3 regions of the Blautia sp. JLR.GB0024 genome follow, and region 2 is predicted to be linked to each of the others. Evidence: riboswitches for the same ligand, from Rfam matches in the RefSeq annotation. Region 2 holds a riboswitch; each other region holds the start of a gene.
What was found. A riboswitch is a leader RNA that binds a small molecule or an ion and turns the genes downstream of it on or off. The one in region 2 is predicted to bind ZMP and ZTP.
Positions count from the first base shown of each region.

Region 1 (2,268 bases), on a different contig from region 2:
CAGATATTCGGAGGTGATCGGTTTGTATTCCGGTCCAACCTGCACTCTTGACTTCTCATCCAAACCGCCGTTGACAGCGTATAAGAGGCATTTTGCCAGGTTTGCCCGGGCACCGAAGAACTGCATCTCTTTTCCGGTCTGTGTAGCTGATACACAGCAGCAGATGGAGTAATCATCTCCCCATACAGGGCGCATCACATCATCATTCTCATACTGGATGGAACTGGTCTCCACAGAGATATAAGCAGCATATTTCTTGAAGTTTTCAGGCAGCCTGGATGAGTAGAGGACCGTCAGGTTCGGTTCCGGCGCAGGTCCCATATTCTCCAGTGTGTGAAGGATTCTGTAGTCCGTCTTTGTCACCATGGAACGGCCGTCCTGTCCCATACCTGCCACCTCCACGGTAGCCCAGACCGGGTCGCCGGAGAAGAGCTGGTTGTAAGAAGGAACGCGGGCAAATTTAACCATTCTCAGTTTCATGATAAAATGGTCAACCAGTTCCTGTGCCTCTTTCTCTGTCAGCATGCCATTTTCCAAATCCCTCTGAATATAGATATCCAGGAAGGTTCCCACACGGCCCACGCTCATGGCAGCGCCGTTCTGTGTCTTGATGGCTGCCAGATAGCCGAAATACAGCCACTGGACTGCTTCTTTGGCATTCTCGGCCGGTTTGGAGATATCGTATCCATAGCTTTGAGCCATTTTCTTCATATCGGCCAGAGCGCGGTACTGCATGGTGATTTCCTCTCTCTGACGGATGATCTCATCTGTCATGATACCGCAGCCGCAGTTATCGTAATCTTCTTTTTTCTTTTCCATCAGGAAATCAATACCGTAAAGTGCCACTCTTCTGTAGTCACCTACAATACGGCCGCGGCCGTAGGTATCCGGAAGTCCTGTGATAATCTTGTTATGACGGGCTTTTTTCATCTCCGGTGTGTACGCATCGAAAACACCCTGATTATGCGTTTTGTGATATTCTGTAAAGATTTTATGAAGTTCCGGAGCCGGTGTGTAGCCATTGGATGTGCAGGAATCTTCCGCCATTTTGATACCACCGTAAGGCATAAATGCCCTTTTCAGCGGTTTGTCGGTCTGCAGCCCCACTACCTTTTCCAGGTCTTTTAATTCTTCACTGATATAGCCCGGCCCATGGGAAGTCAGTGAGGATACGATTTCCGTATCCATATCCAGAACGCCGCCTTTTGCACGCTCCTCTTTCTGCAGTTTTGAAAGTGCAGACCAGAGTTTTTCCGTGGCTTCTGTGGGTCCTTCCAGGAAGTCCTGGTTTCCTTCATACGGCGCGTAGTTGTGCTGGATAAAGTCACGTGTGTTGACTTCTTCCTTCCAGATTCTACCTTTAAATCCATCCCATTGTTTGAAGTTATTCATCTTTGCAAGTCCTCCTTCTAAGACAATAATTGTGTCGGAAACTGTACTGTAATGTGACCGGACTCATTAAAAAAAGCCGGTCCTATCCAGACAGCTTCTGCCCAGACGGTCGGCTAAATCAACGTTATACTCCCTGTGGTTCATTCCACTTCCGCCAGTCATATAACACTTGTAGTATAAAGCATTTTTTTAAGAATTGTCAATAAAAGGAATGGAACTTTTATGTTCTTTTTAGTATACATTGCTGCAGAAAAGATTACTTATTACCGGAATGGATAGCCATTTGCAAAAGGCGGTAATCTGTACATGTGGTTCAAAGGACCACTGCCCGCACCCAGATTAAGTCCATCCTGCAGCGCACCGGTCAGATAATTTTTTGCGTTCTTAATTGCTCTTTCCAGGGCGTATCCGGCGGCAAGATTGCAGGCAATAGCCGAGGAAAGTGTACATCCTGTTCCGTGTGTATTTGGATTTTCTATCCTCTTTGAAGAGAACCAGATGTATTTTCCTTTCTCATACAGCAGGTCATCAGCTCCATCTGCCAGATGTCCGCCTTTTAAAAGGACAGCGCCGGAACCGTAACACGCTATTTTTTCTGCTGCCCGCTCCATCTCACACGGTGTACTGACAGAAAATCCGCAGAGTGCCTCCGCCTCCATAAGATTTGGTGTCACCACTGCTGCCAGAGGAAAAAGCTCTTCTTTCAGAGCTTCCTGCGCATCTTTGGACATGAGTCTGCTGCCGCTTGTGGAAATCATGACCGGGTCTAAAACTACATCCTGTACCTGGTATGTTTTCAGCTTTTCTGCAATCACACGGATAATCTTTTCATTGGGTATCATACCGATTTTTACTGCATCCGGACGAATATCCGTA
Region 1 is NZ_JBANBF010000001.1:323,844-326,111, reverse strand. It holds gene pflB (formate C-acetyltransferase) at 1-1,392, opposite strand, end outside; ZMP/ZTP riboswitch at 1,485-1,564, opposite strand; gene thiD (bifunctional hydroxymethylpyrimidine kinase/phosphomethylpyrimidine kinase) at 1,656-2,268, opposite strand, start outside.
Region 1: it holds a riboswitch for ZMP and ZTP, as region 2 does, so the genes downstream of both, pflB (formate C-acetyltransferase) here and V8Q34_RS13075 (IMP cyclohydrolase) in region 2, are expected to answer to the same signal.

Region 2 (2,268 bases):
ACTGTGTATATTTCAGTGTGATCAGAGAAATCTTCAGGTCCATCAGCGCATTTGCAGGAATCTCTTTATTCTCTGTCACAACATTGGAAAGCAGCTCATCATCAATGGAAAGCTCCTGTCTTCCCTGCTCAAATGTGATGCCGAATACCTCTTTATGCTCCAGCGGAGCCGGCTGGTAATCCGGGTCGATCTTGATCACATTGTAGTTGCCGTTCTTTTTCTGTTTCAGGATTTCCAGTGCCTCATCGGTATATCCGGGAGCGATAACACCGTCGGAAACCTCTCTCTTGATCAGCATTGCTGTGTCTTTATCACACACATCAGACAGGGAGATAAAATCTCCGAAGGAGGACATTCTGTCAGCGCCCCTTGCTCTCGCATAGGCACATGCCAGCGGTGATAACTCGCCCATATCGTCTACCCAGTAGATTTTTTTCAGCACATCTGTCATAGGAAGTCCCACTGCCGCGCCTGCCGGAGACACATGTTTAAAGGAAGTTGCTGCCGGAAGCCCTGTGGCTTTTTTCAGCTCTTTCACCAACTGCCAGCCATTAAAAGCATCCAGGAAATTAATATATCCCGGCTTGCCGCTTAAAACTTCGATAGGAAGCTCGCTGCCGTCAGCCACATAGATTCTGGAAGGTTTCTGGTTCGGATTACATCCGTACTTTAACGCTAATTCTTTCATATTCCGATTCTCCTTTATGCTTTTCTATTATTTATTTTTATTCACGATCCTGGTTTCATACTCACCGGTTGCGATATCTATATAACGTACAAACAGAGATACTTTATTGTCCTCATTCAGGCTCTCCCACACATCTTTTGTGAATGCATCGATATCATTGGGAACTCCCACCAGCTTCGGTTCTCCCTCAAAACTCGGCAGCGGATTGCCGTCATGCATATAAGTATGAATGAAATGTCCCTCTCCGTTAACCGGGTTTTCATAGGTAAATGTATAACGGCAGCAGCTCTCAGGATTGCCGTTATTGCTCTTTAAAATAGACATGGCATAGTGGTATGTGCCGTTCTCCACCTGCATGATACCGGAGATTCTCGGTGTATAATTAGGGCCGTCCGGCTCAAATTCACGAGTTCTCAGGGACTGCTCAAAGGAGATTCCCTTTTCCATACCTTCATAGACAGTGTCTGTCTGGTCACCGTTGGTGACGATCGTCTTATTTCCGATCACACGTACCGGTGCATATATAATCAGGCTGGGATCAGTCAGCTTAGACGGGTCAAATGCCTGGGTGCGGATACCCTCTCCCTCTTCAACGAACACACGGTTTCTGCTGTTCTCACTTCTGCCCATGATAAAATATGCAGTAACTGCCTTTGTTCCATCCTCAGACTTACCAATAACAATTCCCCTGCCCGGGTACGCATTTTCTCTCAATTCATTTTCAAGTGATAACATTTTCATGAATTCCTTCTCCTTCTCATTTTGACCATAATAAACTGCTGCCGACCAACCGACAACTTTTCATAACAACAAAAAAAGCCCACACTCTGAACATACTTGCCCAGACGGTCGGCTTCCAACACTTATACTCCCTGTGGTTCATTCCACTTCCGTCAGTCATATAAGCAATTTAAACATTATCACGGAATTCTCCCCTTGTCAACGCTTTTTGACAATTTTTATCAAAAACCTTTCACTCCCATGTTATCCGTATCCTGCAGCCGCTCCTTCCCATGATCAGCCCGGGGAATAAACTCTCCCCGGACAGAATGATTTATAGGACTATAATTTTATTGCGGCAGGACAGATAGTGTGTTAAAATAGAAAAAAGCATATTTTCTAAAAATATATCTAATTTTGGATCCATCCCAGGATTCAGAATATCTTAGAACATTTCATAACAGCAGGCCACTGCCATCCGGCCTGTCCCTTCGGAAAATTCGTGCTTTTATCACCTTTATCAGCAGGGGTTTTCGGAAGAGTGTAAAACCTCCTGCAAGTGACAATTAAATAAAAAGGAGGTTTTACATGGAAGAACAGAGACCACATGTACTGCAGTGGCATCCGGCCTTTTATGCCGGGATACAAATTGAACTGGAGACTGAAGCGAATACTCTGCTTTTTGAGAATGAACATCAGCTTGGAACCAAGCCAAAGGAAATTGATGTATTGATCATCAAAAAGGAAAAGGGGCGATAAAATACCCATGCAGCTCATCTTGACAAAAGAACTGTCAGAAACCCAGAACCTGTGGCTGAAAAGCCTGACTGATGAACTGGAAGAAATCGAAACCGTAAAGC
Region 2 is NZ_JBANBF010000004.1:468,780-471,047, reverse strand. It holds gene V8Q34_RS13080 (phosphoribosylaminoimidazolecarboxamide formyltransferase) at 1-688, opposite strand, end outside; gene V8Q34_RS13075 (IMP cyclohydrolase) at 716-1,429, opposite strand; ZMP/ZTP riboswitch at 1,521-1,599, opposite strand; gene V8Q34_RS13070 (hypothetical protein) at 1,997-2,167, shown strand; gene V8Q34_RS13065 (hypothetical protein) at 2,175-2,268, shown strand, end outside.

Region 3 (2,268 bases), on a different contig from region 2:
TATTGCTTACATGTTTCAGTAAGTTCGGGAGACCTTTTTCCAGTGCTTCCAGGTTCTCGTTGTTCAGTTCTGCTTTCGGCACGCCGCCGTTGTATTTCAGGGCACGTACAGTAGCTACGATAACAACTGCGCTCGGTGTCAGGCCAGCCATACGGCATTTGATATCCAGGAATTTCTCTGCGCCTAAGTCAGCACCGAATCCTGCTTCTGTGATAGCATAATCGCCTAATTTCAGTGCCATCTTGGTAGCGATCACAGAGTTACATCCGTGAGCGATATTAGCGAATGGTCCGCCGTGAACGATTGCTGGTACATGCTCCAGAGTCTGAACCAGGTTCGGTTTCAGAGCGTCTTTCAGCAGTGCGCACATAGCACCTTCTGCATGTAAGTCATGAGCTGTAACAGGTTTCTGCTCGGAAACCTTACCATATGTATAACCAACGATGATTCTTCCCAGTCTTTCCTTCAGGTCTGTAATGTCTTTTGCCAGACACAGAACAGCCATGATCTCGGAAGCAACTGTGATATCGTATCCGTCTTCTCTCGGACAGCCGTTTGTCTTTCCGCCCAGACCATCAACTACGAAACGAAGCTGGCGGTCATTCATGTCAACACATCTTCTCCAGGTAATCTTTCTTGGGTCAATGTTCAGGTCGTTGCCCTGATAAATATGATTATCCAGCATTGCTGCCAGCAGATTGTTTGCCGCACCGATTGCGTGGAAGTCACCTGTAAAATGCAGGTTGATATCTTCCATTGGAACTACCTGTGCATAACCGCCGCCTGCAGCACCGCCCTTTACACCGAATACCGGTCCCAGGGATGGCTCACGGAGCGCTACCATTACATTTTTACCTAATTTCTGAAGGCCATCAGCCAGACCTACGGTTGTGGTTGTCTTTCCTTCTCCGGCAGGTGTCGGGTTGATAGCTGTAACCAGAACCAGTTTTCCGTTCGGTTTATCAGATTCTTTTAACAGATTGTAGTCAATTTTAGCTTTGTACTTACCGTACTGCTCCAGATATTTATCATCAATACCTGCTTTTTCTGCAATCTTGGTAATTGGCTCCATTGTGCACTCCTGTGCGATTTCGATGTCTGTTTTGAATCCCATGTTAATACCCTCCTTTTCATGGCAATAGTCTTGTTTTCTGCATGATTCCGCCGCTGTCTGCATATGAATGCTTTTGAAAAAAAAGGGCAACATTTGTCAATTACACAATTACAAACGTTGCCCAGACGGTCGGCTCTCACTTACATTTTGATTTCACTGTGGTGCTCCACATTGTAATCCGTCAGAAATCAAAACTATTATTTTGTTATGTCTATAATTTATCACAATTTCCGATTACTGTCAATGCTGTATTATATTAAAAATTCACAACAACATTTCGACAATTTTACTCTATTTTCCGGCGATAAACGTTAATACTTCTTCTTTTTTGGGCATAACACGGAGTGCCCCTTTCTTTGTAGTGATAAGAGAGGAAGCTCCGTTGGAGAATTCCAGCATTTCATAGAGCTGGTCCTCTGTAAGACCCTCAATTCCGTGCTCCAGCACATAATTCAGTGCGCATGCACCGAAGGTATCGCCTGCTCCTGTTGTCTCAATAGTATTCTCCTGCAGGAACGGTGCGTGGAATACTTCCCTGCCCTCATGGAACGCTGTGCTTCCCTCTTTTCCCATGGTCACGTTCATCAGCTTCAGATTCGGATACCGGGACAGCAGCATATGGGCGCCTTCCTTCACATCTTTCGTCCCGGTCATGAATTCCAGCTCTTCCTCGGAAATCTTCAGGAGGTCACATTTTGAAAGACCGTATGCGATCTGTTCTTTTGCAAGCTCCATGCTGCTCCACAGCGGAGGGCGCAGGTTCGGGTCAAAAGAGATGAGAAGTCCCGCTTCTCTAGCAATATCAATAGCCTTTGCAGTCGCCCGGCGCACACCCTCATGGGTCATGGACAGGGTGCCGAAATGAAAGGCTCTGGCTGATTTTATGTATTCTTCGTCTATCTGGTCAACGCTCAGCATCATGTCCGCACCGGGATTTCTGTAAAACGCAAAGTCCCTGTCTCCATCCTCAAAAGTATGGACAAACGCCAGTGTTGTGTGGACTTCCTGATCCTCATACAAATGACTGGTATCGATTCCCAGGCTGTTCAGCGTATTTCTCAGGGATGTACCGAACTGGTCTTTACCCACAACTCCCAGAAAAGATGTCTTTTTTCCAAGATTATTGAGCATAGCCAGCACATTACACGGCGCTC
Region 3 is NZ_JBANBF010000002.1:839,435-841,702, reverse strand. It holds gene V8Q34_RS07785 (formate--tetrahydrofolate ligase) at 1-1,114, opposite strand, end outside; ZMP/ZTP riboswitch at 1,227-1,313, opposite strand; gene V8Q34_RS07780 (carbohydrate kinase family protein) at 1,406-2,268, opposite strand, start outside.
Region 3: it holds a riboswitch for ZMP and ZTP, as region 2 does, so the genes downstream of both, V8Q34_RS07785 (formate--tetrahydrofolate ligase) here and V8Q34_RS13075 (IMP cyclohydrolase) in region 2, are expected to answer to the same signal.